DNA from 3 places in the Sodalis sp. RH15 genome. Region 2 is predicted to be linked to each of the others. Evidence: predicted binding sites of a transcription regulator. Region 2 holds the regulator's gene; each other region holds the start of a gene.

Region 1 (10,528 bases), 900 kb from region 2:
GCTTATATAAGGCCGGGGCGATAAAAGCCCAGACCTGGTAAAGCAGCAGCGGAGCGGAAGCAAACACCGAGACGATAATGGTCAGCTTGATGGGGGTAAAAAACGGCGACGCCACATCGGTGGCGATCATGCTGGCGCCCGCCGGCATATGTCTGATCAGCGGCGCCGACACGATCTGGTAGATGTCGTTTGCAAAATAGACTAATGCCAGGAATACCACCAGCACACTGATAATGCAGTTCAATAATCGCTTACGCAGCTCAATCAAATGGCTGATAAGCGGTTGAGTATCTTCAACGGCCATGTTTTAGCGATCGTTATGTGATGTAGGAATGGGTGGCGCCTGGTGCTGGCTCGGCTCCGCTACGGCTGAATTTTTACCATCATTGCCGGACTCGCCGGGGGTGGAAGGAACCGCAGCCGGCGCTTGTGCCAGGCGGGCCGCTTTAGCCGGCGTGACGTTATCGGCAATTCCTTGCGGGACCGCCGTTGGCGTTTCCCGCTGACGGACTGTTGTATCCGGCGTGACGCTATCGGCAATCCCCGACGGGACCGGCAATGCTTCTTCCGCCCGACGGGCCATTTCGTCCGGGGATGGGGCATCTGCGCCGGGGACCATCGCCGGCGCTTGCGCCTGGCTGGCGCCTTCGGCCGGAGTCACGCCGCTGTGTGTCGCCGCGGAATCAGTGACCACCGGATTATGGATAGTATGTGGCGGGTTTTCCTCATCGGGAACCAGCTTGCTTTGAAAGGTTTTTTTCATTGAATCGGCCGCCTCGCGCAGTTCTTCCATGGAGGCTTTCAGCTCCGGCGACAGATTATTTTTGCTGGCCTCTTCCACTTTTTTCAAGCTGTCCTGCAATTCCTGCAGTTTCAATTCCTGGCTCAATTCGTTTTGCACCGTCGCCGCCATCGAACGCAATGCCTTGATCCAGCCCACTACCGTTCTGACCGCCACCGGCAGACGCTCGGGCCCGAGGACCACCAGCCCGATCACGAATATCAGCGCCAGCTCACCAAATCCAATATCAAACACGGATTATACCTGCTCTTTATTTTTACTTTTCGACTCTTCCGACTCGGATTGCCTGGATTGGGCAATGGGTTGGGTCGTGAAGTCCGCATCTTGTACGGTTTGATCCGCCTTGGGCGGCGTTTTTTTATCGTCATCGTCGTTCATGGCTTTTTTGAAGCCCTTGATTGACGCACCGAGATCCGATCCCAGGCCGCGCAATTTGTTGGTGCCGAATAATAATACGACGATCACCGCGATGATTAACAATTGTGGGATACTGATACCGCCCATAGGCACCTCTGTGTTAAGTTGATTCATATTGCCGGTTACAAACCGGATGCAGGATATTTATTATTATGTCGTGCGTACTATTCAGTGCGTTTCCAGCCGACGATCCAGCTTACGATACCGGCCGCCATCAACCAGGCGGGAAAAGACGACATCTCGTTTCCCTGCGATAACAGAAAAGTCCCGCAGAGCAGCAATGTTGCGCCGATACCGAACAAAAACCGCGCCTGTCCCTGTTTAACGCGCTGCTGCTTAAACTCCACCGCCAGCTTATCCACGCTTTTTTGCAGTGACTTATGATGCTTGAATCCCTCGTAGATGAGCTCAGGCAACTCCGGCAGTTTTTCCGCCCAAAATGGAGCCTTTTCTTTGAGCGCCCGCATGATGGCCGGGATACCCACCTGATCTTTGATCCAGTCTTCCAAAAAGGGTTTGGCCGTTTTCCACAAATCGAGCTGCGGATATAACTGGCGTCCCACTCCCTCGACGTACAACAGGGTCTTTTGCAATAACACCAGCTGCGGCTGTACTTCCATATTGAAGCGCCGGGCGGTGTTGAACAGATTCAACAAAACATGGCCGAAAGAGATATCCGCCAGCGGTTTTTCGAATATCGGCTCACACACGGTACGGATGGCAAACTCAAAATCTTCCACATTGGTATCGGGGGGCACCCACCCGGAATCAACGTGCAGCTCGGCAACCTTGCGGTAATCGCGATTGAAAAAAGCGATGAAATTTTCCGCCAGGTACCGTTTATCCTCTTTATTAAGCGAACCGACAATACCGCAGTCGATACCGATATATTGCGGATTTTCCGGATGCTCAAAACTGACGAAAATATTGCCCGGATGCATGTCCGCATGGAAAAAACTATCACGAAACACCTGCGTAAAAAAGACCTGCACGCCACGTTCCGCCAGTAATTTCAAATTGGTTCCCTGTTTCTCGAGGGCCGCCACATCCGACACCGGAACACCATAGATGCGTTCCATGACCATCATGGTCTCGCTACAGTAATCCGGATAGACCTCCGGTATATAGAGCATCGGGCTGTTTTCAAAGTTACGCCTGAGCTGGATGGAGTTCGCCGCTTCACGCAGCAGGTTCAGTTCGTCCAACAGGGTTTTTTCATACTCAAGCACGACTTCCACCGGCCGCAGACGCCGTCCGTCGGGCAGCAGCCGCGGCAGCCAGCTGGCCAGCCGGTACATTAACCGCATATCGGCTTTGATCATCGGCATGATGTCGGGGCGGATCACTTTGATCACCACCTCTTTACCGTTTTCTTTCAGGCGCGCGGTATGGACCTGGGCGATGGATGCCGACGCCAGCGCCTGCTGATCGAAATCGTCGAACCAGGACTCCAGCGGTTTGCCCATTGCCCGTTCGATATGCTGGCGCGCCAGGGCGCCGTCAAAAGGTTTCACCCGGTCCTGAAGCATCGCCAGTTGATCGGCCACCACCGGCGGGAATAGATCGCGGCGGGTGGACAGCATTTGCCCGAACTTGATCCAAACCGGTCCCAATTCCTCCAGGGCCAGCCGCAATCGTTCACCCAAGGGCTGCTGGGCATGCTCATTGGGGATCCAGAACAAAAGCTTGCGCCCCAGGCGAAGCGGCAGGGTCAGGCGCACTTTGGGAATAAGTTCATCCAGTCCGTAGCTGAGCAATACCCGCACGATATAATAAAGGCGGCCGATTTCTCCAAAAATCATCGGCTGATCTCCATTCTTTCCAGACGGGCCGCCAGAGCGGCGCCATCCCGATCCAAGGTGTCTACCTCTTCGCTGAACCAGGCAAGCTCAAGGGCCGATGGGGATAGCCGCCACTCTTCGGTGACCGCCTGTCCCCATTGGGTTTGCCGGTCGGTCCAGCGGCGTTTTATATTATCGGCATGGGCGGAAACGCGCTGCGTCAGCCCTTCCGACAGGACATCGCCAAGATAGGGCGACAGCAGTTCGGCCGGATCGAATTCCGCCATATCCAGTAGGGCGACAAATTGCTGCACCACCTGTATGTCGCCATCCACTTCTAGATCACCCTGCTTAATCAGGGCGGGAAGCCGTTGCCGCCGGCGCAGCGCCGGAATCGCGGAAAAATGCGTTTTGACGGTGCAATCCGCCGGATCGTCCCAAGAGGTGAGAACATCCGCCTGTGATTCGCCAAAAACCAAAATGACCGGACTGTCCAGTTCCGCCAGCTCAAACCGCAGGGTTTTACCCTTGAGGCGCTGGCGAGCCGTTTTCATGAATTGATCCTGATACAGCAAGCGTTTAAGAGCAATTTCAAGAGTCGCGGCGATCAATGACATCAGCATATGATTTCCCGATCAAAATTTATAACCGCGGTGCAGCGCAACGATACCTCCGGTCATATTAAAATACTCGGCGGAGTCGAAACCGGCGTCGAGCATCATGGCTTTCAATGTTTCCTGGTCCGGATGCATGCGGATAGATTCGGCCAGGTAACGGTAGCTGCCCGCATCCCGCGCCACCATCTCGCCAATGCGCGGCAATACGTGAAAGGAGTAGAGATCGTATGCCTTGTTCAACGGTTTGAACAACGGGGTGGAAAATTCCAGGATCAGCAGACGGCCGCCGGGTTTCAGCACCCGATACATGGAGCGCAGCGCCTGCTCTTTTTCGGTGACATTGCGCAGGCCGAACGAGATGGTGATGCAATCGAAGGTATCATCGGGGAACGGCAGAGATTCAGCATTCGCCTGGACATAACTCACATTGCCGATAATGCCTTTATTGCGCAGTTTATCGCGACCGACTTTCAGCATCGAATCGTTGATATCCGCCAAGACCACCTCACCCTCTTCTCCCACCAGCCGGGAGAATTTCGCCGTCAAATCGCCGGTGCCGCCGGCAAGATCCAACACTTTCTGACCCCGCCGCACGCCGCTGCAATGGATAGCGAAACGCTTCCACAGGCGATGAATGCCGAAAGACATTAAATCATTCATCAAATCATATTTTGCCGCGACGGAATGAAAGACATCCGCCACCATAACCGCTTTCTCATCTTTGGGCACGGTGCGAAAGCCGAAATGGGTCGTTTCGCGTTTGTCTTCATCTGCCATGTTATTCATCCTGCTTAATGAGATATCAGAGAAGTGTAACAGAAGCGAGCGCAAAGCCCCACAGCAGGGCTGGTCAACTCAGCGGAAGTCTTATGGCTCCGCGCCGAGGGCCCGCTTGCATCGTCGGCGTATATTCCTCTTACGCCTGCTCCGGAGTTTCGCCCCGGACAGCGTTGTCGTCAACCGACGGCGGACAATTATCGGGGATGGTTAGCGGCGTTTCGTCTTGCCCATCGCGGTCATCGTCGGCAGTTCGCGCATTGCTGATATCGGCGTCGTTATATCCCTGCTCCGCTTGTTCCGCCAACACGGAATTGATGGGGCGCTTGATCTCCACCCCGAGCGCCCTGAACCCCTCGGCCTGGCTGAGAATATTGCCGCGGCCCTGCGTCAGCTTATTCATGGCCGAACGATAGCCGCCCTGGGCTTTGTCGAGGCTTTGCCCTATGGCCAGCATGTCGTCCACAAACAGGCGCATCTTGTCATACAGGCGAGCGGCCCGCTCGGCAATATGCTGGGCATTGCGGCTCTGGTGCTCGTAGCGCCAAAGATTGCTGATGGTCCGCAAGGCCACCAGCAGCGTAGTGGGGCTCACCAGCATGATATTCTGTTTCTGGGCCTCGCCGATCAGTTCGGGCTGCTTATCAATAGCCAGCATAAAGGCCGGCTCCACCGGGATAAACATCAACACATAATCCAGCGAGCGTAAACCGGGCAATTGTTGGTAATCTTTTCTCCCCAGCAGCCGCATATGCCCGCGCAGGGATTGAATATGCTCCGTCAGCGCCAGCTGGCGCTCGCTTTCATCCTGACTGTTGAAAAAACGTTCATAAGCCACCAGTGACATTTTGGCGTCGATGATCACATCTTTTCCCTGTGGCAAACGCACGATAACGTCCGGTTGCATCCGATGCGCATTATCGATTTGAATGTTCACCTGGGTTTGATATTCGTAGCCCTCCCGCAGACCCGAAGCTTCGAGAACACGGCTTAATACCACCTCGCCCCAGTTGCCCTGGGTTTTGTTATCCCCTTTGAGCGCCTTGGTCAGGTTGACCGCTTCCCGCGCCATTTGCGTGTTAAGCTGCTGCAAACTCCGGATCTCATGAGTCAGGGTATGGCGTTCCCGCGCCTCTTGGCCGAAACTGTCCTGGACCTGGCGGCGAAACCCGTCCAGTTGTTCACGCAAAGGGGTCAGCAGGAGATCCAGGCTTTGCCGATTCTGCTCATCCACCTTGCGCCCGCTTTGCTCGAAAATTCGATTGGCGAGGTTTTCGAACTGCGATGCCAGCCGCTGTTCGCTATTCATCAGCAAGCGCTGCTTTTCTTCCGCGCCGATGCGGGTCTCTTCCAGGCGAATAGTCACTTCCCGCAGTTCGGCCTCTTGCGCGCTATTCACCTCCCGCAGCGCCCGCAATTCGCCGTTGAGCTGTTCACACTCTTTTCGCCAGTTTTCCAGGGGTTGCAGACGCTCCTCCGCGGCGGCGAGCCGGCTGTAGAGATCGCGCAGCTCGCGCTCGCCGTCACGGAGCTGCTGCCCGCTTTGACGGTGAGCCGCTTCTACCCGCTCCAGCTCTTGCCGAGCCGATGCCAGGGATTGTTCATGCAAACCCAGCGCCGCCTGATGATCCGCCAGCCGTTTCTGGTATCGGTGGCTTGCGATGAGCAGGCCGAGCAGCAGCCCCGCCAGCACGCCCCCCGCCGCGTATAACAGGCTGAAATCCATATAACCTCCGCCGTAACCTGTGCCAACCGTCACGTTAAGTGGGAACTGTATAAATGTCCAGACCCATTTATACCCGATGGATTACGGCTTTCAGCCAACGCCGCCACCACTCAAAAAATGAAAGATGCAAGATGAAGGGTATATCAGTTGTTAAGACCGATAAGCCATCTTCTGCCCAACCTCCCCCCGCGCCAGCGATGCCACGGTGGAATATCCTCCAAGAGAAGGCTCCTCACGGGGAAATAATGATTAACATCGGCGGGATATCGGTAAGGAAGGCACGGCTTATCATGCCATTGAAGCGAATCTTCAGGTTAAACCGGACTGAAACGACCGGGGTGTTTGCACCGGTCGCCATAACCGGATCAGATAATAAGGCGGCGGGCGGCATCGACGACGATGTTTACCGCGACGCTTTCGGCCAGCTGCATGGAACGGGCATCGGGGGTCTCCTGCAGGGTACGGTTAACGATAACGCCGGCCACCATACCTGCCCGCAACCCTTGCGTGGCGCACATGGTCAGCAGAGTGGCGGATTCCATTTCATAATTCATGACGCCCAGGCTTTGCCACTCCTGCATGGACCCTTTCAAGCGGTTAAGCACCCGTCCGGAATAGGTATCGTAGCGTTCCTGCCCCGGATAGAAGGTATCGGAGGACGCGGTTACCCCAATGTGAAATTTCGTTCGATGGTGTTTCGCCGCCCCCACCAGAGCGGAAGTGCAGTCAAAATCCGCCACCGCCGGATACTCCACAGGGGCGAAATGCAGGCTGGCCCCGTCCAAACGTACCGCGGCGGTGGTGATCAGTACGTCACCCACCTGAATATAAGATTGAATCGCGCCGGTGGTACCAACCCGTAAAAAAGTGCGGATGCCCAACTGGGACAGTTCTTCTACGGCGATGGATGTGGAGGGTCCGCCAATGCCGGTTGAACAGATAATAACCGGATTGCCTGATATTTCTGCTCGCCAGGTGGTAAATTCCCGGTGAGAGGCCAGGTGCACCGGATTCTCCATCAGCGCGGCGATTTTTTCAACCCTTTGCGGATCTCCCGGGATGATGGCGAGCGTGGCCCCCTTCAGATCGGAGTGTGTTAAACCAAGATGAAAAACATCGGATGAGGACATGGCAGATACCTCTAAAAATAACATGTTAACCCAAACATAATATCGTTAGAATACTAATATTTATCTGCCGAAGTCCGTGGGGCATCTCACATTCACACCGTTATCAGGTTGCAATTATCTCTTTAAACAACCCTTTGATTTCTTTGTCGTTCGCAATACATTCCATTAGGATCTTCAGGACCTGCGTCAAGGTGACGTCTTTCCCGGCTTCGTAAACTTTATCGATCCAGCGTTCCACTATGGGCAACGACTGAGCTTTTAATAAGACCATGATTTCGCTTAGCAACCCTTTGATGCCATGCTCTATGCCATATTGTACGATTTTTGCGCCGTCATGGACCATTTGCACGGTATCCGCAGCGTACTGACTGAATTGCACAACATTGCCCATCGTACTGCTGGTCAGACTGCCGACCCATGTCAATCCATTGATCAATTTGTCCAAACCCAGGTGAGTGGATAATTTAGCGGCGGAAGCAGATAGCGATGACGTTAGAGAGAATGTCGAGACGTTATCAGGACTATTTTTAACGGATTCCAGCTTGGCGGCCAGATTGCCCGTATCAGCGCCCGCCGCGCCGTTATGAACGGCAGGTGGAGTTTTGGCAACGGAATAATCTATCGATATAGTCATGGTGGTTACTCCCAAAACAGAATTTTTAAAAGTATTGCTCTTTTAACATAGCTATTAATTTCATCATGAAATAGTTCAAATTGTGTTAAATAAAGAAATAACAATTTTCCATTATTATAATTTTTTTAATATTATTTAAAATCGATATTATCTGGTATGCATTTATCGACAAAATAACGTATTCCGCTGTTGATACCCTCCTCCTCGCTTGGGTCTATTCTTAATAAAAGAAATCGATAATGAAAATCAAACTTATAACGCTTCGCTGCGGATAAATTGCATAAAGCGACCACGGGGCGAAGATTAAAATTGAAAGTGTGACGGACATTTTAAATATCAGCCGGGCAATACTTCTCTTCCCGTTATAAATGACTCTAGCCATGAGGATATATGTAGCATTATTACATAATAATGGATCAACAATCGATGGATAACCTAAAGCTATTGATTTTAATGATATTATCAGCTATCAAAAATCCTCGCGGCGAGATGCGTGAAGTAGAAATTCTATTATATTTACATATTACATATCCGTTTTATTTTATATATTTATTACATTAAAAATAATTTATTGGATGAGACTTTTATTATCGTAACTGTCTTGTTAAAATGATTCACAAGCCATTAACTTTAGCTATAATCAACCTAACGTTAAAACTCAACAAGGCAGCTATATGAACATCGACGATACCCTCGATCTGAACAGGAAACCGGCCGCCTTTGCCCCGGCAGCAGGCAATGTCGCATCTACTACCATTCATACCGATGATGCCGGCCTGGAAGCGGGGCAGTTCACTATCCCTTCACAAAGCGATCGGATGCCCGCTTACATGGCGAAACCCGCTGGTGAAAGCCGGCCTTTGCCTATCGTTATCGTAATTCAGGAAATCTTTGGCGTTCATGAACATATCCGCGATATATGCCGCCGGCTGGCAAAGCAAGGCTATCTGGCGATTGCGCCGGAGCTCTATTTCCGCCAGGGAGATCCGTCAGCCTATGACGATATCGGTCAATTATTCAAAGAGCTGGTGAGTAAAGTGCCGGACTCGCAGGTGATGGCGGATTTGGATCATACCGCCCATTGGGCAGCCACCCATGGCGGCGACGGACAGCGTTTGGCGGTAACCGGATTTTGCTGGGGCGGTCGCATCGCTTGGCTATATGCCGCTCATAATCCCCAGTTAAAAGCGGCGGCGGCTTGGTATGGCAAATTAGTGGGGGATAAAACGCTGACGACGCCACGGCACCCGGTTGATATGGCGAAGGAATTGGTGACGCCGGTTCTGGGCCTGTACGGCGCACAGGACACCGGCATCCTTCCGGAGCATATTGACGCTATGCGCCGTGCGCTCAGCGCCGCCAATGCCAAGGCCGAAATTCGGGTATATCCCGAAGCCGGCCATGCTTTTTATGCCGATTACCGTCCTAATTATCATGCCGCCTCGGCGGAAGACGGCTGGCGGCGCATGTTGCAATGGTTTTCGCAGCACGGAATGAGCGGCGACGGCAAATAATCCGCCGCCGCCCGTTTATCGCCGCCTTAAACCTTTTCAGCACGCAGCCGTTTCGCAGCGCTCACCATATTCGCCAGGGATTGGCGCGTTTCCGGCCAGGCGCGGGTCTTCAGCCCGCAATCGGGATTAACCCAAAGCCGTTCGGCGGGAATACGCTCCGACGCCTTGCGCAGCAGTGCCACAATCCACTCCTCGCTGGGTACGTTAGGCGAGTGGATGTCATAGACGCCCGGTCCGATTTCATTGGGATAATCGAATTCCTTAAAGGTTTCCAATAATTCCATATCCGAACGCGAGGTTTCTATGGTGATGACATCGGCGTCCAGGGCCGCGATGGAATCCATGATGTCGTTGAACTCGCAATAACACATATGGGTGTGGATCTGGGTATCGTCCCGGGCCACCGCGGCATTCAGTCTGAATGCCTCCACCGCCCAATCAAGGTATTCCCGCCATTCGGACTGGCGCAGCGGCAAACCTTCCCGCAGCGCCGGCTCATCGATCTGGATGATGCCGATGCCCGCCTGTTCCAGATCCGCCACTTCGTCGCGCAATGCCAGGGCGATTTGCCGGGCGATGGTTTTGCGGCTGACGTCCTCGCGGGGGAAAGACCAGCATAGAATCGTCACCGGCCCGGTGAGCATGCCCTTCATGGGTTTATCCGTTAAGGATTGGGCATATTTCGCCCATTCGACGGTTATTGGCGACGGTCGGCTGATATCGCCGATGATAACCGGGGGTTTCACGCAACGGGATCCGTAGCTTTGCACCCAGCCGTTCTGGGTAAAGACAAACCCATCCAGATGTTCGCCGAAATATTCCACCATATCGTTGCGCTCGGCTTCCCCATGCACCAGCACATCCAGTCCCAGACGCTCCTGCTCGGCCACCGCCTGACGGATATGTTCGCCGATACCGGCACGGTAGTGGGCGCTATCCAGGCTGCCCCGCTTGAAATCCAGACGCAGGCCGCGTATTTCCGTGGTTTGCGGGAAGGAACCGATGGTGGTGGTGGGCCAGGCCGGCAGATTAAAACGCTGCCGTTGCAGCTCGGCACGCCGTTCATAGGCTTGCCCGCGCTGGCTGTCCCGTGGGGTAATCTGCGTCAAACGCGCCTGCACCCGGGCATT
Region 2 (10,528 bases):
ATGACAGTGTTTATTCTTGATCCATGCACATACACCAGATATGCGCTGAAAAGCTCTCTTGGCGCAAATGGTGTTAAAGGAAGTATTCGAACACTGGACAGTTTGTCAACATTGAGAAAAAAATGCGAAACAGCATCTCCTTCCATTATTTTTATCAATCAGAATTATTTTCAATATCAGCACAATAATGAGGAGCTCAAGACCGTCATAGAACAGCATCCGGCGACGCTCTTTTTTATCTTTATCGGTAATGAAAGCATAAAATTCTATGATTTTATCCCAATCAAAAAGAATGTCATTATCACTTCAAAATTTATCAAAATCAGCACTATCAATATGATTATCCGTTATTATCTCGATGTCAGAACATGGCTGGATGATAATAACAAACTTGGATTTTCCCCACTGCGCTTTAGTAAAACGGAAGCTGAAGTCCTCACAATGTGGATGTCCGGCTACGATACGTTACATATCTGTTCACATTTGCATATCAAAGAAAAAACCCTTTCCTCCCATAAGATAAATATCAAGAGAAAAACCAGGGCAAGCAACAAACAGGTTATCTATCACCTGATTACCATCGCCAATAGCGTTACGGAAGGCATCAACAGCCACCCTCCCCGGGAAATAAATATGTCGCCACGCCTGACAGCATAAAAGCTCTTCTCTGCCCTGTTTTGCTGACCGTTAGCCGGGAATGCTATAGCCTCGCTCGGCTTACATCCCTAGATTCGGTATTTTATCGTCATCATGATAAGATGATGGATAGATAAGCTACGGGGGTTCCCTATGAAAAGCATGACTAGTTCGCAATTGCTCAGTCAAGCTGAACAATTGTGTGAACAACGGAATGTACGCCTGACGCCGCAGCGGCTCGAAGTATTGCGCCTGATGACGCAGCAGGAGGGGGCAATTAGCGCCTACGATCTGCTTGATCTGTTACGGGCCTCAGAACCCCAGGCTAAACCGCCGACTATATATCGCGCACTGGATTTTCTCATGGAGCAGGGATTTATACATCGCGTCGAGTCAACCAACAGCTTTGTCTTGTGCCATCATTTTGAAGAGCCTAGCCATACCTCGGCTTTTTTTATCTGCGATCGCTGCGGCCAGGTCACGGAGCAATCCACCGAGGGGATTGAGGAGATTCTACAACGCATGGCCCGGTCAGCGGGTTTTGCCATGCGGCATAACGTGGTGGAAGCCCATGGTTTTTGCCTCAAGTGTTCCGAAGTGCAATCCTGCGATCGGCTGCATAATTGCGGACACGACCATAGCATTGGGATCAAAAAGAGGTAATAGTTAAATAGGAAGGCATTAAAATTTTTAGTAGATTAGTTTAAGGATGTGATTAGGCAGGTGGTACATCCTTGTACCTTTGGGTAGGAACATTAATCTGATTATTCCGGGTAACCAACGTAATAGCGGGCTACCACGTTACATCGCTACCAGCGATATTTATTCTGGGTTTCCCAGTTCGAAACTTCCTTTTCTGCTGCTTCTTTGCCGTAACCATAACGCTCTTGAATTTTACCGATTAACTGGTCACGCTTCCCTTCAACAACGGTCAAATCATCATCGGTGAGTTTGCCCCATTGTTCTTTCATTTTACCCTTGAATTGCTTCCAGTTGCCGCTTGCTTGGTCAGTATTCATTGTAAAACTCCTTCGCTATCGTTTGGTGAGGAATTTTAATCATTAACCTTTTGCAGCGGTTAATGAATAATCGGATTCGTTAAAGAAAACGTCTGACATCGTTAATCTATAAGCTAACCCTATGAGATTAAGTATAGCAGTGCGTTTGGCGAAAGGTTTATTTGGCAGAGGATTTGACGTCATATGGACGGTAATTCCCGCGTTTTTTACCATAAGGCGATATAAAACAGCAGGTAGCGGAGGAAATTAGATTGACGATAAATGTAACAAAATATGTATAAACTTCACTTGTGCTTTGACGCGGATAGCTGGCGGGAACAGCGATTAATGACGGCAAGTATTGAAAAAAGCGAGGCAAGAAAAGATGCAAAAAGGTTATTGAACGGAACAAAACGACGCGCCACAGCTCCCCCAATAAATCTGCGGCCGCCGAAGCTGATAAAGGACGCCGAAAACCAAACCGGGGGAGAATACGCTACCTAGAGTCACCAACAGATCAAAGCGGGTCCAGACAAAGGCTCAGATCCAATTGCCGTTGCGAATGACACCTACCGCCAATCCTTCGATAGTAAGCTCCTGCTGGCGTAAATCCACCACGATGGGGGAGAAATCACTGTTTTCAGGTAACAGCTCAACGATATTGCCTTGTCTTCTCAGGCGTTTTACCGTCACTTCATCGTTAATCCGCGCGACAATCACCTGGCCATTACGGGCATCCTGCGTTTTGTGCACCGCCAGCAAATCACCATCCATGATGCCGATGTCTTTCATTGACATGCCGCTGACGCGCAGCAAAAAGTCCGCATGGGGTTTGAACAAATCAGGATCGACTTTGTAATGGCTTTCGATATGCTGCTCCGCCAGCAATGGCTCGCCCGCCGCCACGCGGCCAATCAGAGGCAAACCGCTTTCTTCCTCAATCAGTAAACGGATCCCGCGGGAAGCGCCGGAGACAATCTCAATCGCCCCTTTTCGCGCCAGCGCCTTAAGGTGCTCCTCGGCGGCATTGGGTGAGCGAAACCCCAGCTGTTGGGCGATCTCCGCGCGTGTCGGCGGCATGCCGGTTTGCGATATATGATCGCGGATAAGGTCAAAAACCTCTTGTTGTCTGGCGGTTAACGCTTTCATTCCGTCCCCTGTTTGTTTATACAGTCTTCATGTGAGTATATACAGGTCGAGCCCAATTGAAAACCTCATGTGTGGCAAAACGTAATAAAAACGGCTGAATTTAACAACGGTTAAAAGAAGCCATCATCGAAATAGTCGCCACAGCAAGGTTATCCAGACCCAGGCCGCCAATATGATGGCCAGCGCAACCGCAGCCGACCCGAGATCCTTTGCCCGTCCCGAGAGGGGGTGCAGCTCTGGCCCGATGCGGTCCACCACCGCTTCTATGGCGCTGTTTATCGTTTCCATCACCAATACCAGCCACACCGAGCCAATCAATAAAATACGCGAAATAGCGTCGGATTCGAGATAATATGCAAGTACGATGGCAAGGATGGCTATTACCGCTTCCTGCCGAAAAGCCGCTTCATGACGCCAGGCCGCTGATAATCCTTTTAATGAATATCCCATGGCGTTATAGATACGTTTAAGTCCACTGATTTGGTTTGCCATACATTTGCGCGCTTGAGGAAAATTGCGCCCATATTACCGGTTCTTTGCGTTCTCATCACCACAGATCTGTTGCGCAGTTTCTGGTATTCTTGTGCCGCAATGCTAACAAGAGGCTTCACACAGATATGTCAGGTTGGCGTAACATTTATTATGCGTTATTGGATTTGCCAATAAAATTGCTGGTGAGAAGTAAGGTAATCCCCGCGAATCCACGGGAAGAAACCGGTCTGGATCCCATGCGGGCCATGATGTACGTGTTACCTTATAATTCCAAAGCGGATTTGCTTACCCTGCGCGGGCAGTGCTTAAAGCTCCAACTGCCGGATCCGCTGATTCCCCTGGAAATTGACGGGGTAACGCTGCCGCGTTATGTCTTTATTAACGATGGTCCGCGGGTTTTCTCCTACTTCACCGAGAAGCCGGAATCCGTCAAGTTATTCCACAATTACCTGGACTTACACCGTAACAACCCCCAGCTCGATGTACAAATGGTGCCGGTTTCCGTGATGTTCGGACGCGCCCCGGGCCGTGAAGCACAGCCCAACCAACCGGCTCCGCAGCTGCGGCTGCTGAACGGTTTTCAAAAATTCATCGCCATTCTCTGGCTGGGGCGTGACAGTTTTGTCCGCTTTTCCAATCCGCTGTCGATGCGGTACATGGCAACGGAACACGGCACGGATAAGACCATCGCGCAAAAGCTCGCCCGGGTCGCCCGGATACATTTTGCCCGCCAGCGCCTGGTGGCGGTTGGGCCGCGTTTGCCGGTACGCCAGGATCTTTTTAACAAGCTGCTGGCGTCCAAGGCCATTGAAAAAGCCATTGAAGATGAAGCCCGCAGCAAAAAAATCTCCACCGATAAGGCGCAGCAAACCGCCATCCAGCTGATGGAGGAAATTGCGGCGGACTTTTCTTATGAGGCCATACGTTTATCGGATCGGGTATTGAGCTGGACCTGGAATCGCCTGTATCAAGGTCTGCACGTACGCAATGCCGATCGGGTCCGGCAACTGGCCGAAGACGGCCACGAAATCGTCTACGTGCCCTGCCACCGCAGCCACATGGATTATCTGCTGCTGTCCTATGTGCTTTATCACCAGGGATTGGTGCCCCCGCATATCGCCGCCGGCATTAACCTGAACTTTTGGCCGGCGGGCCCGATTTTCCGGCGCCTGGGGGCATTTTTTATCCGCCGCACGTTCAAGGGCAATAAACTCTACTCCACCATATTCCGTGAATACCTTGGGGAACTTTTCACCCGCGGCTACTCGGTGGAATATTTTATGGAGGGCGGGCGTTCCCGTACCGGACGCCTGCTGGAGCCCAAGACCGGCACGCTGACCATGACCATCCAGGCCATGCTGCGGGGAGGTAACCGGCCCATCACCCTGGTGCCGATTTATGTCGGCTATGAACATGTCATGGAGGTGGCCACCTACGCCAAGGAATTGCGCGGCGCCACCAAGGAAAAAGAGGGATTTTTGCAGATGGTGCGCGGGTTGCGTAAATTGCGTAATCTGGGCCAAGGTTATGTCAACTTCGGCGAGCCTTTGTCACTGAGCGCCTATCTGAGCCAGAACGTGCCGCAGTGGCGTGATTCCATCGATCCTATCGAAGCCCAGCGTCCCGGCTGGCTGGCGCCGGTGGTGGATGACATCGCCGGCAAAATCATGGTGCGCATCAATAACGCCGCCGCGGCGAATGCCATTAATCTTTGTTCCACGGTACTGCTGGCTTCACGCCAGCGTTCGTTAACCCGGGAACAATTGCTGCACCAACTGAACTGCTATCTGGAACTGATGCGCAACGTTCCCTACGCAGCGGATGTGACCATTCCGGACACCACGGCGGAAGGCTTGCTGGAGCATGCTCTGGCGATGAATAAATTCAGCGTTGAGCAGGACACCATCGGCGACATCATCTATTTGACGCGAGAACAAGCGGTGCTGATGACCTACTACCGGAATAACATCCAGCATTTATTTATCCTGCCGTCGCTGGTGGCCAGCATCATTCTCGGCCATCCCGGTATAGACCGAGAGACGCTATTACGCCATAGCTATCTGCTTTACCCGCTGCTCAAAGCAGAACTGTTTATGCACTATGAAACGGCGGAGATCGGCCCTGTTATCGATGCGCTGATTGAAGAGCTGCTCCGGCAGGGATTGATTATCGAGGAGGCGCGGCAACTCCTGCTCAACCCGGTGCGCGCCCAAACTCTGCAGCTCTTGGCCGCAGGAATAAGGGAAACCCTGCAGCGTTATGCCATTACGTTCTCCTTATTGCGGTTCAACCCTCAAATCAATCGAGGCACGCTGGAGAAAGAGAGCCGGATCATGGCCCAGCGGCTCTCGGTCTTGCACGGTATCAATGCGCCTGAGTTTTTCGATAAGGCGGTGTTTTCCACACTGGTGGCCACGCTGCGCGAAGAGAACTACATCAGCGACAGCGGCGATGCCATTAGCGGAAAGGTGCTTGAAATGAGCGAGATACTCAGCGAGTTGATGACGCCGGAAGTGCATTTGACCATAGAAAGCGCCAGCCTGCTGGTTGCCGCCCCCGGACTGCAACCCCTGCCGTCACCGGCGGAGTAGAATAAGCAGTATATCCCTGGCGGCTTGGCGGAAAGCCGTCAGGGCCGGGCTGTGCGATGTTGTCTGTCGGCTGCAATGCTGGCTGTCGACATAGTTCCGTGAGTTGTGGGCTGCGGATGATTATTTCATCGCCTCGACAAGCAGGCTCAGCGCGATGCCGAGAAAGATCACCATGCCCACCAGGTTATTATTCAAAAAGGCTTTGAAGCACGCCGGCCGTTCACGTCCGGCGATAAGCTTTTGCTGATAAACGAACAGTGCCCCCGCCAGCGCCAATGCGATAAAGAAAATGCCGTTCAATCCCGACCGCCATCCCAGCAAAACCAATAACAGCAGGGTAGCCGCTTGCAATATACCGATGATAAGCCTGTCATAGCGGCCGAACAGAATAGCGGTTGATTTAACGCCGATGCGGATATCATCATCCCTGTCCACCATGGCATATTGGGTGTCATAGGCCACGGTCCATAGCACGTTCGCGGCGAACAGCAGCCAGCATGAAATCGGTAAGGACTCACTAACCGCGGCATACCCCATCGGAATTGACCATCCGAAGGCCGCGCCCAATACCAGCTGCGGTAAATGGGTTATCCGCTTCATAAACGGGTAAACCCATGCCAGGACCAATCCGGCCACCGATAGGGCAATGGTCATGGAATTTAATGTCAGCACCAGGCCGAAGGACGCGGTGACCAGTGACAAGAACAGGACCTTTGCTTCTTTTTCGCTGATGTGGCCGCTGGGCAGAGGGCGCGACGCGGTACGCTTAACATGGCCGTCAATTTTGCGATCGGCGAAATCATTCACCACGCACCCGGCGGCACGCATTAAAAATACCCCGAGGATAAAAACCAGCAGAATGCCGACATCGGGAGTGCCCCGTCCGGCCAGCCACAGAGCCCATAACGTCGGCCAAAGCAACAACAGAGAACCAATGGGTTTATCAATGCGCATCAACCGGCACCAGGCCTGCCATTTGCCCATTGTGGCGCTGTGTTCCACTTTTCTCTCCTTCACTTCATCAAAACGCCGCCGCTGTTAACGATACAGAGGGGCATCCGGTAAAAACAGTTCGGTTAGCAATAAGGGCTTTCCATGCGGACGCAGGCAAGAGCGACGCGCCCATAAATTCCCTGCCCGACCCAACTGGATGTAGTCACGGGTCGGCATCCCGTCGCGGAACAGCCATCGCCCAAGCGGCATATCCCCCAGGGTTTTGAGCGCGCACGCCGGTCCTTCCAGCACCGCGGCGGGAATAACCATACGGCCCGCCAGCCATGGATTGCCGTCGCCGTACAGCACCACCTCACGCAGCCAGTAGCGCTCGCTGGCGGGCAGCAAGGCAATATCGTCGCCCGCATCGCCGGCGAAGACGTATCCCTCCCTGGCCCGCTGTACGCTTACCTGCCGGCAATGGCGTTCCAGGCGCCGGGTCATGGAATCGCACTCCAGCAGCCAATCTCTTTTAGTCGGATCAGGCTGTGGTGACTGTGGGGTTAACCATTGGATGGACGCCAGCAATGAGATATAGAGATTATCCGTCAACCGTTCCCCATCGTTTGAAAATAAGCGGGTGACATTATTGTAGCCCAGAACGCCGGCTTAATGACCCGCCTGCGGCGGGAGAATTATCTGCTGGGGGTTTCCCCTCGCCAATATCGCCCGCGGCGGGCGTCAAGTCAATAAAATGGCCTCCGGGAGGAGGCCATGGCAGCACAGTAACCGATGTCGGTAACTCATCAGTTCAGCGCGGGAGAACGCTCGTCGGTTAAACCGTACAGGTAGAATTTGCGTCCGACCATCTGTCCGCCGTCGCGGGTCAGCGGTATCCAGTTCAGCTGGGCACGGGTCCGGTTCGGTGTTACGGTCAGCAGATCCAGCGGTATCGACAGATAGAATCCCTTGGTGAAAGAGCCTTCGCCGTATTCTTCTTTGGAAACGTTGGTGAACGTGGCGAAAGCACCGGCGGTTATACCGCTGTCAAAGCGCCGCGACACATCGAACGTCACGCCTTTGTCCTTGGCCAGGTAACGCCCTACGCTGGCTTTAACCAGCACCCCGTTCATAAAGCTGGGCTGCCAGTAGCCGGTCAGGTTACCGGTGGCGACGCTGTAGTCGGCGAACTGCATCATATCGTTCCAGTCGCGCTGCTTGACGTAGTTACCGTCCACGCCCACCGCCCAGTTGGCGTCCAGCGGACGGTACAGCACTTCGCCGCCGACGCCGCCGTACATCATTTCCAGATAGCCGCCGTATAACTGGCCATACCAGCCGTCGCCCAGACCGGAGATGTAGGCGGTCTGCAGATTGCTGATATAAACGTCGTTACCGACATATTCACGAATGCGGGTGCGAACCCGCGGCAAATGGGAGTCACTGGGAGGATTGGTAAAATTGAATTTATTGTAATTATTGATAATATTACCAAACACGCTGCCGGAGGTAACCCAATGATTGGTCATCCAATAATTGGCCGTACCCTCCACGCCCAGCTGATACATGTAGAACGACTCGGGGCCGCCCACCGACTGGTTCAGCACCGGCGACCAGCCCAGCTCCAGGCGGCTGCGGTCGATATAATAGCCTTGTTCGGCACGCTCCGGAACATCCGGTTCGGTCCGGCGCTGTATCAGCGGCTGCTCATGCCCCAGCGGATAACCGCTCAAGGTATTCTGCAAGCTCTTCACGTCGGTCTCGGTGGTCACCATCGGCATATGCAGCCGGGTCTCAGTCACTTTAAGGGTATTGATATTGGCCGGCAGGTTATTCACCAGGATGCGGTTGGCGCGATCCACGCCCTCCGTACCATCCCGATATTTATCCTGTTGACCGGTCATGTACATGGTATTGCCCTTGACCTGGATATGCGGCGCGGTGTAACCCGCATTGCTGTTCAGATCCTCCAACTGCTGCGCTGCCACCTGATGCTGCAGCATATCGGACTGTTCATTGGGCTGGTAGGCCGGTTTTTCACTGTCCAGGTGCTTCTGGGTCAAGTCGTTGAAATTGGTGCGCAGGGTCACACCGAACATCAGGGTATTGCCGCGTTCATAGCTGAGATTGACATCCGCCCAGTCGGCGACCCGATAAATCGCGCCGACATTCACCGGCGTATTCTGTTTCAGATCGCCGGCAAAATCGTCCTGGTAATTGTTGCCTTCATACTCCAGCTTCAGGCGCAGGGGCTGCCACGGCGTCTGGTACTCGACGCCGCCGAATATCGCCGAGGGGCCGTGGAAAAAATCGCCGGTATTAAACGAACCGGCTGTATTATTGCTGTTGTCGCGGTGGCAGAACTTGTCTGATGCCTCGCAGAAGGGGTTTTTAACGTTGCCCCGGGTACCCAGGTATCCCCAGCCAAGGCCGACGGAGAAGTCAAAAGGTCCCCAGGCCTTGCTGGCGGCCAGGAACTCGCTGTCAAACAGGCCGGTACCGCCGAAATCGCGGATGCCCACAGAGACTTCAGGCAGGTAATACCCCTCTTCCCACAGGCGCAGCTTGAAATCGATGCCCTTGTCTTTATAGGTTTGACCGCCGCTGAAATTCGGATCATTACTGTACAGGCGGGTACGGACGTCGGTGTAGCGCACGGTGGATTCCAGCCAGGGGAACAGCTGGATATTGGCCGACCAGAAACGATACTGATTATTGTCACGGTAGTTAAGGCTGAATTCCCCGTCCCGGGCCATGCGCGCGGTAGGGGTTTGCAGCAGGCCCACGCCGCCCATATCCATCTGCGACGGACCCAAAGGCTCGGTATAAGGGGCAGCCTGGCAAGCGGAGGCCACTGACAAAGCGATGAGGCTGAATAGATATTTTTTTTTCATCAGTCAGGGATCCGGTGAGTCAACAAGGAAACAATTTGTTCATTTAAGCCCTGATAAGCACTGGGTAATGACCAGGAAGAAAAGCCGACGAAAATAATGCTGCCCGGCGCCGCTTCGTTATGGCGGCGATTCCAGTAGGCTACCGGGACCTGGCGGTACTTTCCGTCGGGCTGGATAAGCCAGGCATAGCTTTTTTCGGCGCCGCTTAAACGATCATGGCTATCAAGATAATCGGACACATCGCTGCCCACCTGATAAGGCTGCGAGCCGGCGGGCGTTACCGCGCCGAACACATGAACGCTGGTGGGCCGCGCCAGGGCATACACGGTATAATCGCCGCTTAATTTACGATCGGCCCCGTCTTCCAGACGGATGAAATCCGGATCCATGGAAACGAACTGGCGGCCGGTGACTTTCAAGCCGGCAAGCTGGCTGCGCACCTGATCCACGGAATTTGCCAGGCCGTCGTTGCTATCCTGTCTCAGTTCAGCGCTCAGCGCGCCCAGCCTTGCCACCAGTTGCCGCTGCTGATCAAGCTGTGCGGCGGTAGCCAATTTTTCCGCAATAACGGTGCCGGGCCACCAGGTATGTCCGGCCAGCGCCGGATTAAGCGCGATTTGTCCCAGGTGGGTCGCGCCATTGACCACAACGGCCTGGGACCGGCCCGGTAGATAGATAGACACCCGGCTGTCGGCAGAGGCGGACGCAATAAAACCAGCACATAAACTCACTAGCAGTAAGAGTCGTTTTTTCATGGCTTATAAGGATTTAAAGTGGTGGTTTCAATCGGGAAGAAATCCGGTCCGATAAATTGTTGGGTTTTTTCTACGGCGCC
Region 3 (10,528 bases), 1.6 Mb from region 2:
CCAGGCCGGCAAAAATCGGAATGACCACGATTTGCAGGATGCTCAGCAGCATGCCCGCCACATCCACCTTGATATGGGTATCTACATAGAGCCGGGTCAGCAACGGCGTGGCGAATACCCCCACCAGGGTGGATACCGCCGAGATGGTGACGGACAAAGCCACATCGCCTTTGGCCAGGTAAATCATCACATTGGACGCTGTCCCGCTCGACACGCTGCCCACCAGTATCATGCCGGCCGACAGATCCGCGGGCATATGAAACAGTTTGGCCAATAACCAGGCGGCCAGCGGCATCACCAGATAATGCAGGAAAGTGGCCGCCACCACCGGCGCCGGACGCGTGAGAACCCGTTTGAAATCGCCGGCTCTTAGGGTTACGCCCATGGCGAACATAATAAGCATCAGCAAATACCCCACATAGGGACCCATGGGGGTAAACGTTCCCGGGGAGTAATAGGCGATAACCGACAGCAAAACGGCCCACAGCGGGAACAGGCGGGTAATCTTGGCTAACATAGGGGGTCCTTGTCGTCTTTTTAATAATGGATGGGGTATAACCGCCGAAATTTCGGGTTTCGGCTCTTGCCACAGCGGAAGTATTTTTACCTTCAATTGCCGCCGGTAGCAATCACTCTGCTGCAAAAACGCTAATATTCCTTCGGTGAATATTCATCCACTGGAGGTGTCGCTTCGGTGGGATAATGTCAAGCACCGCCTTGGGGGAAGCGCAACAGATTGTTTTTTTTGCATTGTGTGCAAACGGCGACCGCAAAACGGCCACCGTGAATGAGGGTTATTATCAAATATTGTTTGCCGATGGGTTAAACCTGGACATTGCTTTTCATTTTTGCGGTGATGTCATCAACCAAATAGAGCCATTCCTCTTCCTCTATATCGTTTTGAAGCGTGTTATCTGAATTTCCACTGAAATACTGGTCTTTGACATTGTAAATATCGATGGGATGAAATATTTCCGCTTCGTCATCCCACATGATGTTACCCTCGTGGAGATCACCGTGTAATATGCCGACATGATTAAGTTTTTCCAGCATGTCCACGTACCGCTCAATGGCGTCAGGGGGTAAAGTGTCTGGGGGAAGCTGCGGAACCGTTCTACCTGGAATACGGTACATTCGCAGATAAAAATCTTCCTCTTCATTATGATATAATGTTGCCGAGTCCTCGCCGTAATAACGGCGGAATGAGTTGGATTCGTTATTGGTCAACGTTTTTATGTCAATCTGAAGATATTTATTGTCACGGACATATTTTTTTATGACATAGTTATTATCACTGGCATCAGTAAAAACCTTACCATAGCAGCCCTCCCCTAATATGTCTCCCAGCTTCAGTTCAATAGGATGTTCGGGTTGGCCCACTGCAAACACTGAAACCGTTTTCTGCGCTTCTGATTGAGCGTTTTCAGGGCTATGGGACTTCTTGAATCTCTTGGCCCACCGAGGTACTTTACCCGTTTGCTCAATTTCAAGAGCAAAATTATAATCATCAAAAAAACCATCTTTAGGGAACTGATATTCAAGCAGCAATTCCCTGGCGCTGCCTTCAGTAAACCCATCCTGCTCTTTCAAAACGTCCAAGGCAAGTGTTCGTTTTCTTCCGCTCAAGCCTTCGGTAAGGATATTGTTCAACCTCTCGCGAGCTGTCTCGACAGAGAATTTTTCATTGTTATATCGGAGATATATGCGATTACCCTTCATAGGTGCTTTAATACTGTATCTATTGCCATTTAATTTTTTTATCGGCAGGTATTTATTGTGGACCTTCAAATAGGATTTCTCTCGGGCGTCCCATCTTAATCCTCTATGGCCCGGTGCTGATAGCTGGCTGGCATCCATGTCGACGAGCATATCCCGCGTAACGGCTTTTTTCAGTGAATTGGATGCATGAATGGACGTCGGGCGTTCAAAGAGCCAGCGAGCGCCGTCAAACTCAACCGGGTAGGTCTCTTTTTGATTATTAGAAATATCGAATATTTCATAATGCAGACGATTTTTCGATGTGATACGCTCTCTCACCGGCACCACCATGCCATTCATCTCAATGGCTTTATAGAATATATCGTTTGAATAAGCATCGGTGTCTTCCACCCGGTATATTATTCCGGCGCCATACCTCTTTTGATTGCCGTTCTGTTCCGCGATGTACTTAACGGGTTTGCCGATTGGAATATTAAAATCATTAATAATTTTCTTCTGTCTGGTATTGAATACAGAATGCCCGTTGTGTTCTTCTAAATGCCATTCACGTGACAACGGTTCCCTATAGACAGGAAGATATTCCTTGGTACCGGATGTCTTATGAACAACGGCTTCATATTGTCGGTGACGATTCATACGTAATTCATGTTTCTCTCCTTGCAAGTGAATAAACGACTTGCCTTTACTGAATTGTACATTGAGCTCGGCGGCATCAACGCTATCGGCATATCGCCAGGTTGATTTCTCTTCATCAAAGATGACTCTCCTTTCCGGTAAGTCCGGCTTGGCGGGATGAGAATGATAAGTCATAAACTCATTTTGATCCGTCGGTTTCAGGTAAATGTTGTCTTTGCCATCGTGGGTCGCGCTCGCTGTTTTTTTGTTATCTACTATTTTTATCAGCAGTTCCTCTTGGACCCCGGTAGCAGGGTTGCGCAGCGAGTAGGCTGCCCGCTCGGACAGGGGAACCGAATGCATTATTTCTCGCGGTTTTAGGATTGGCGCTTTTCCCCGATGTCTGAACGCAAATCCCTCGACATTAATACCAGTAGCGAGTTCAGCTATGATCAGATGGCGCTGTCTTTCTGCGCATATCTCGTCTCCTTGCGATAGGTAGTATTCTCTTCTAAGATAATTGGCAATAAGATTTCCAATGAGGGGTTTTAAGCCCAGAGTCAAAATGTCAGAGAAAAAATTCAGCCCGCTTGTTACTTGCAGTGTTAAAGGGGATGGGCTTTCATCGGTATTGTCATATATCATTCGAAGAGGATTTTCTAACCGTCCAGCCCAGAACATAAAGGCTTTTCCTTCATTTTCGCCTTTAGTATTAAGCACGTCTGCTTCATAAGCGCAATGTTCTCGAATATGTTCGCCGATATACCGGTTTCTATCCGCCTCAGAGATCCTTTTCGCTCTTGATGACTCATTCTCGAATTTTATTACGGGCGTGAGAAAAAAAGGAATGCCGGAGGTGTTTTCTTTTACATAGGTTTCAAGTTTTTCTGCGCCTGAGTCCGTTAATTGTCCGCTAACGACAAGGAAATTGAGTAACGATTCAATAAATTTTTTCTTTGTCAATTCACTCTTTATGACATAGATATGATTATTCTGATCCCAGTAGGCCCCGTTTTGAGATAAATAACCAGTGCCCACAGGCGTTGCGTCGGCCGTGGGAAATCTGAGCGGGTCATATTGGGTTACCAGCGCATCAAGCTTTTGCATGCACTGATAAAAAAATTCAGAGGCGGTTTTTCCCATATGTTGATATAAATTGCTTTTTATATTTGTATTCTCGGAAATAATGTTGGGAATCCTATGATTTTGAATCGGAGCCGGTCTAGATTCAGCCTTAGGATAGTTTGTGTTCCTGGCGGCAGCCGCCATAATCTGTGCTTTACCGTTATGGCTGGGGGTGTTCTGCGCCGTGCCATTATACATGACGATACCCCCGCGGGGCTCCGCCGACGAATTCACGACCATTTTAATATGGGGTAAAATAGCGGAAAGGGTATAGAGAACAGCTATTCCACCCGGTTTGACCGGTACTTTCTCCTGTTGTGAACGGGCTATGCTAATAATCTGTTCCTGGATAATATTAGTATTATATTTTAGAAATTTATTTTCAAATGTACCTACATTCTTTCTGTGACCCACTGCGCTTATCGGCATGACGAGCTCTTCTCCGTTGAGTAAAAGTGTTATTGACACATCGCGGGAAAATACTACCAGATAACGCACCGCCGAATAATGAACGCCGGATTGACGAGCGGCGTTTGTGAAATGTTTTATGGGCATTCATTCGGTGGCCGCCATGGCGAATCCGAACATCAGCAAAGCCTGGCTGTGGGTAATTCCCCCCAGCGGGTGGTATAGGCGGGGGATAACATATCCCGGCGCATCGCCCATGAGGGGGCAATGCCTTGACCGGCGAACCAGACCCGGCCGATGCCGGTGTGGTTGATTTTATCCAGCACCGCCATCAGCTCCATACTGGCGCGCCGGGGGGGACAGGCGTCGAATAAATGCAGTTGCGCCTGGCGGGTCGGGGAAAAATCATTCAGCATTACCCCGGCCTTGGCATAGCGCGGTCCCTCTTTCCAAATCCGTTCCAGCCCGCGCATGGCGGCGGCGACTATATCCCGCGTGTCCTGGGTGGCGGTCAGCAGGTTTTCGCTGGCGCCGTTGGCATAATAAGGTTCATTGACGGCATAGGGCGAGGAGCGGACAAACACGGCTATCTGCCGGCAGTATTGTTGTTCCTGGCGTAATTTTTCCGCCGCCCGCTCCGCATAGCGGCAAACCGCCTGCCTCATATCGGCCAAGGCAGTGACGCGACCGCCGAACGAGCGGCTGCAGACAATTTGTTGCTTTACCGGCGTTTGCTCCTCCAGGGCGATACAGGATTCTCCCTGCAGTTCCCGCACCGTGCGTTCCAATACCACGCTGAAAGTCTTGCGGATAAACGAAATATTCGATTCCGCCAGCTGCAAGGCGTTATGAATCCCCACGGCATTGAGCCGGCGGGAGATGCGGCGGCCCACGCCCCAAACCTCCTCCACCGGCACCAGCGACATCAGTTTGCGCAGGCGCGCCGGGTCGTTGAGAGCCACTACCCCGCCGGTGGCCGGCCACTGTTTGGCCGCGTGATTGCACAGCTTAGCCAGGGTTTTGGTGCGGGCGATGCCTACCCCTACCGTCAGGCCGGTGTCTTGCCGGACCCTGGTTCGCACCCGATGGCCGAATTCCGTGTAGGGCATGCTGGCTTCGATGCCGCTAACGTCCATCCAGGCTTCGTCAATGGAGTAGATTTCGGTGCGCGGCGCCATGGCTTCCAGAATAGACATGACCCGGGCCGACATATCGGCATACAGCGCATAGTTGGACGAGAAAATCGCGATGCGGTGCTTGCGCAGCAATTCCCCCAGCTGAAAATAAGGCAGGCCCATTTTTATGCCAAGCTGTTTGGCTTCTCGGGAACGGGCAATGACGCAGCCGTCATTGTTGCTCAGCACCACCACCGGCAACCCTTGCAGATCCGGCCGGAATACCGTTTCGCAGGAGGCGTAGAAGCTGTTCACGTCCGCCAGGGCAAACATGGCTAGTTCCGGGTATTGTGGATGGCGTACAGCACCACGCCGAAGATTTCCAAGGCATCCGGCTGGGGATAGAGCGTCGGAAAGGCCGGATTCATCGGTTGCAGCGCCAGGCGCGGCTTAAGGCACAGCCGTTTGACGGTGAATTCGCCATCGACGGCGGCAATGACGATATCGCCATGACCGGCGGTTTCACCGCGATCCACCACCAATAAATCGCCGTCGCCGATCCCGGCTTCAATCATCGATTCGCCGCTGGCGCGGACAAAATAGGTGGCGCTGGGATGGCGGATGCAATACTCGTTCAGGTCGAGCGTTTTTTCCACATAGTCCTGCGCCGGAGAAGGAAAGCCCGCCCGGCATTGATCGGCAAACAAGGGGAGCGATAGCACCGGCAGCATGGCATGGGCGCCGGAAAAGTCTGCGATAATCTTCATTCTTTCAACTCATTTATACTGTTTATGTGTCCAGTATAAATAAATTGTTTTGTTTGAAAAGACAGGGATTGAGGAGATTCGGCGGGAAGTTAATTAGCTCTATGATTAATATAAAGATCAAAAATAAGAATATCATTGGGAATGAGCAAAAGGTTTAACGGTAATTAATTAGCTATGCTAATCATTAGTTTCGTATAGTTATTTATCAAAAGCGATGTTATTTTGGCATTGATTATTAGCCAACCTATATTAAATATGCCGGCGGCGGTTCCGCCGGTATTGTTATATTTCACCCAGAGCGCAGCGATCTTGCCTTTAATCCCCTGGGCAAAAGCACCCGGACTTTACTACTGTAATGCCAGGCAGGCGTTTTTGATGCGCGCGCAGGCTTCATGCAGGCGATCATCGTCAATGGCATAGGCGATGCGGATATAGGGCGATGCGCCGAAGGCCGACCCTTGCAGCGTGGCCACATGGGCATTCTCCACCAGATAGGCGGCGAAATCGCTGTCGCTGTCTATTGTCTTCCCTTGCGGCGTACGTTTGCCCAGCATCCCCCGGCAGTTGGCAAACACGTAAAATGCCCCCGGCGGTAATTCGGCGCCGAGTCCCGGCACCTCGGCAATCATCGACATGACCACGGCGCGCCGGGCCGCCAGCCGCCGCAGCCAGTCGGCGTGGAAAACGGCCGGTGTCGTCAGCGCCTCAACCGCCGCCGCCTGGGAGATGGAGCTGGGGTTGGAGGTACTTTGGGATTGCAATATCTGCATGGCCGAGATAAGCCAGGCCGGGCCGCCGGCATAGCCGATACGCCAGCCGGTCATGGAGTAGCCCTTCGACAGGCCGTTCACCGTCAGCGTTCTGTCTCGCAGGCGGGGTTCGATTTGCGCCAGGGTGACAAAGGGCTCGGCATCGTGGCGCATATGTTCGTAAATATCGTCGGACAGGATCATCACCTGGGGAGAATCCAGCAGCACCTTAGCCAGGGCTTGCAGCTCTTCGCGGGAATACACCGCGCCGGTGGGATTATTGGGGGAATTCAATATCAGCCAACGGGTACGGGGGGTGATGGCGGCGGCCAGGTCGGCGACCTGCAATTTCCAGCCCGATTGCTCGCTGCAGGGGACAATACGGGGCTCGCCTTCGGCCAGGGCCACCATGTCCGGGTAGGAAACCCAGTAAGGCGCCGGCACGATAACCTCATCGCCCGGTGAGATTGTTGCCAGGAAGGCATTAAAAATCAGCTGCTTGGCGCCGCATCCGGCAATGATCTCTTCCGGCTGGAAGACCAGCCCGTTTTCACGTTGGAATTTGCCGATAATGGCCCGTTTCAGCGCCTCGGTACCGGATACGGCGGTGTATTTGGTGTCGCCGCGTTCGATAGCATCGATACCCGCCTGTTTGATAGATTGGGGAGTATCGAAGTCCAGCTCACCCTCACCCAGGTTGATAATGTCGATGCCGTTTTGCTGCATGGCGCGCACGATATCGGAAATCACGGCGGTGGGGGAGGGACGTACGCGCTTCATACGCCGGGCGATAAGTTCTGCTGACATGGATGCCTCTTCAAAGTGGGATAAGAAAATTGTATTATTTGACACATATAGTTCAATTTACATTAACATGGCCGAACCGGCCTTTCCTTTGTTGATTCCCTAAAGGAACCTATCCATGACGACCCTACTGGTGGTGCACGACACGCCGGAACCCGCGCTGTACGGCCTGATGGCGGCGATCGTGGCGGCGCAGCGCCAGCTCCCCCTGCTGCATCTGGCGGCGGACTACGACACCGGACGGTTTCCCGATGCCTGCCAGCATGTGCTGCGTCACGGCGGGCTGGTGACCAGCGGGCTGCTCTGGCTTGAACGCATGACCGGCCGCTCGCCCGACGCCGCCTTAACCCCCTCCGCCTGCGCGCAGCGGGCGGCACGGGAGGATTGCGTGGTGCCCATCGGACCATCGCAGCGGGACGCTTTATCCGTCCTGATCCCGTTGCTTGAGCAGGGCGGCGTCCCGTACCGTCTCTGGCATACGGTGAACCGCCGGGGCCGCCTGGTCCTGGAAGACCGCTCCGGCGGCGCGGCCATCGAGGGCGAATGGCGACCCGATACCTTCGGCCGCTGGCATGCCACGTCGCCACCGTCCTCGCCGCCGCATTCCACCCGCGGCGCGGGAAAACTCCGCATCGCCCTTATCGGCGCAAGGCAGGATCAGGCCGCCGCCTATCCCGCCACCCTGGCGGCCCTGGGGGATGCCGCCGACGCACTGGGCATTACCCTTGACGTGCTGTTCGTCCCGCCCAAAACGCTGTCGCCGGATGATGGCCTGCTGCCGGCAACGGTGGCGGGGATACTGCTGCCCGGCGGCGCGGATATGGGCAATGTGTCCGGACAGCTGGCGGTGGCGCGTTATGCCCTGCAACAGGGCATACCCACCCTCGGGTTATGCCTGGGCATGCAGACCATGGCCACCGCCGCCCTGCAACAGCTGCCGGCATTACGGCGGGCCAACCTGCAGGAAGCCGACCCGGACGCGCCGGTGAAAACCTTTGTGCCGCTGCGGGATCCGAACCGCTATGGCGTGCATCGCTCCGGGGAGCATGACATGCGGCTGCGTACCGGCAGCCGGCTGGCGTCCATCCTGGCGACAGATAACCGGCTGCGCTATAACCACCGCTATCAGCTCAATCCCGATCTGCTGGAGATGCTTCCCCGCTGCGGCCTGACGGTGAGCGCCACCGATAGCGCCGGCGCCATCGCCGACGGCATCGAACTGGCCGACCATCCGTTTTATCTCGGCGTACAGGGACATCCCGAACTGACCTCCGCCCCGGCGGCGGCACACCCGCTTATCATGGCCTGGCTGAAACAGGCCGCCTTGTCGGGGCGTTGATATATCCGCCCGTTTCTGCCGGCGCCGCACCGTACTCCAGACGTCATGCCTCGCGGGCGGACATGGCATATGCCCGCCCGCGATTTCAGTTTTTCAAAACCACGCCGCTGCGGCTGTCCGCCGCCAGCCTGGTTAATTCTTCCTTAAGCTGGGCTATCACCGGTTCGGCCACGTCTATCAGCGGCGAACGCACATGTCCGCCGTCGAAACCGCGCAGGTTCATGGCGGCCTTGACCAATTGCGGCTGGCCGAAACGGCGCGCCAGACCCCGGTAGCCGTACCACAGACGATGCAAATCCCGCGCGGTATGGGCATCTCCCCGTTCCAGCGCCCGATAGGCCGCCAGGATAAGCTCCGGCAGCGCGCCGCTGTTGGTACTGCTGATGCCGTCGAATCCGCACATCATCGGCCCCAGGAAGGCCAGATCAGAGGCGCAAAACAGCCGCAGGCGTCCCGACAGGCGATTAGCCAACTGGTCGATAACGGTGGGATTCAGGTCGCCCTGTTTGATCCCCACCACCTGCGGAATGTCCGCCAGCTGTTCCAGCAGGGCCGGCGCCAGGGTGATGCCGATGCCCGGCGCGTTATACACCAGGATGCCGGTGCGGGATAAGGGCGCCATCTGTTTGAAAAAGCTGACGATCTGCTCGTCGGTGACCTCTGAAACAAACGGCGGCGTCACCATCGGCAGGCCGCCGAGATCCCCCGCCAGGGCCGTCAGCTCCTTCACCGCCCGGGGATCGGAACCGGCGCTGCACAGCATGACCGGTACCCGGTCATTCACCAAATCCATCACCCGGCGGAAGATAGCGGCCCGTTCGGCCACCGTGAGCGTAGGGAATTCCCCATAGGTGCCGCCGATAAGAATGCCGTCATACCCCAGGGTAATGACGCGCTCCACGTTGCGGCAGAGTCCGTCAAAATCAATCTCGCCGTCGGCGGTGAAGGGCGTAACGGTAATATTAAAAATGCCCTTCAGGCGTTCGCGGCTTTCGACCAAATCTTTCATTGCAATTTCCTTTGATAAAATGGGGGTGGCAGGCCACCCCCGGCGATTATGACCCTAACTGATAGAGCGGACGCTCGGTTGAACCCAGTACCCGGTAGCCGGTTTCGGTGACGACAATGGTTTCGCTGACGCCGACGGTAAATTCCCCGTAAACCCGCAGCGCCGGCGGGATATGGAACGTCATGCCCGGCCGCAGTTCGGTGGTGATGCCGCTATAGAGGCTCAGGATCGCCCCTTCGCCCCAGTCCGGCGCAAAGGCGATGCCGATGGAATAGCCGGTGCGTTTTTTGAAGTTTTCGGTATAGCCGGCGCGGTCAATCACCCGCTGGCAGGCGATATGCGGGGTTTCGCAGGTAGCGCCGGGACGGATGGCGTCCAGGGCGGCCTGCAAGGCTTCCTGGCAGGTCTTCTCCATATCCAGCGCGACGGCGGGCGGGGTGCCCAGCCAGGCGGAACGCATCAGCGCGGCATGATAGCGATCGTGGGTGGCGGACATTTCCAGAAATACCGCATCCCCCGCGGCGATGCGGCGGCGGCGCCAGGTACCGTGCGGCACGCCGCTGCGCGGTCCGGTGGAGACCAGCGGTTCCATGCCGACATATTCCGAGCCGGCGGCGATGGCCTGTCCCATCATGGCGGCCACCAGGTCGTTCTCGGTGGCGCCGGCGGCAATGGCATCGCGGCCCGCTTTCATGCCGGCATCCACATAGCGCGCGGCCAGCGCCATTTTTTCGATTTCCGCCGGCGACTTCACCGCCCGCAGCTGTTCGACGATGCCCGCCGCGTCATGGATAACCCCCAGTTTTTCCTGCAAGGCCTCATAGACGCTGATGGGCAGGAACCAGCCCCGTTTATCGATACCGATGCGGCTATCGAGC

The links. The regulator LexA, encoded in region 2, represses DNA repair genes until DNA is damaged. The targets are predictions, from matches to a motif close to TNCTGTATGTACATACAGNA.
Region 1: rmuC (DNA recombination protein RmuC) is a predicted target of LexA. The motif match lies at 6,164-6,183, and genes of this name have one in related genera.
Region 3: umuD (translesion error-prone DNA polymerase V autoproteolytic subunit) is a predicted target of LexA. The motif match lies at 5,766-5,785, and genes of this name have one in related genera.

What each region holds. Positions count from the first base shown of each region.
Region 1 is NZ_CP178738.1:576,287-586,814, reverse strand. Features, by position in the region: gene tatC (Sec-independent protein translocase subunit TatC) at 1-304, opposite strand, end outside; partial or broken gene tatB (Sec-independent protein translocase protein TatB) at 518-1,036, opposite strand; gene tatA (Sec-independent protein translocase subunit TatA) at 1,040-1,306, opposite strand; gene ubiB (ubiquinone biosynthesis regulatory protein kinase UbiB) at 1,384-3,021, opposite strand; gene ACL2XO_RS02630 (SCP2 domain-containing protein) at 3,018-3,623, opposite strand; gene ubiE (bifunctional demethylmenaquinone methyltransferase/2-methoxy-6-polyprenyl-1,4-benzoquinol methylase UbiE) at 3,636-4,394, opposite strand; gene rmuC (DNA recombination protein RmuC) at 4,534-6,120, opposite strand; gene udp (uridine phosphorylase) at 6,486-7,250, opposite strand; gene ACL2XO_RS02610 (hypothetical protein) at 7,354-7,884, opposite strand; gene ACL2XO_RS02605 (dienelactone hydrolase family protein) at 8,559-9,398, shown strand; gene metE (5-methyltetrahydropteroyltriglutamate--homocysteine S-methyltransferase) at 9,425-10,528, opposite strand, start outside.
Region 2 is NZ_CP178738.1:5,876,339-5,886,866, forward strand. Features, by position in the region: gene rcsA (transcriptional regulator RcsA) at 1-657, shown strand; gene zur (zinc uptake transcriptional repressor Zur) at 790-1,299, shown strand; gene ACL2XO_RS26585 (CsbD family protein) at 1,446-1,655, opposite strand; gene lexA (transcriptional repressor LexA) at 2,175-2,783, opposite strand; gene ACL2XO_RS26595 (diacylglycerol kinase) at 2,907-3,275, opposite strand; gene plsB (glycerol-3-phosphate 1-O-acyltransferase PlsB) at 3,401-5,866, shown strand; gene ubiA (4-hydroxybenzoate octaprenyltransferase) at 5,987-6,850, opposite strand; gene ubiC (chorismate lyase) at 6,905-7,411, opposite strand; gene ACL2XO_RS26615 (YjbH domain-containing protein) at 7,606-9,693, opposite strand; gene ACL2XO_RS26620 (capsule biosynthesis GfcC family protein) at 9,693-10,376, opposite strand; gene ACL2XO_RS26625 (YjbF family lipoprotein) at 10,445-10,528, opposite strand, start outside.
Region 3 is NZ_CP178738.1:1,297,584-1,308,111, forward strand. Features, by position in the region: gene panS (ketopantoate/pantoate/pantothenate transporter PanS) at 1-517, opposite strand, end outside; gene ACL2XO_RS06175 (hypothetical protein) at 823-4,014, opposite strand; gene umuC (translesion error-prone DNA polymerase V subunit UmuC) at 4,047-5,315, opposite strand; gene umuD (translesion error-prone DNA polymerase V autoproteolytic subunit) at 5,318-5,749, opposite strand; gene ACL2XO_RS06190 (pyridoxal phosphate-dependent aminotransferase) at 6,097-7,305, opposite strand; gene ACL2XO_RS06195 (glutamine amidotransferase-related protein) at 7,421-8,641, shown strand; gene ACL2XO_RS06200 (dihydrodipicolinate synthase family protein) at 8,727-9,650, opposite strand; gene ACL2XO_RS06205 (M24 family metallopeptidase) at 9,697-10,528, opposite strand, start outside.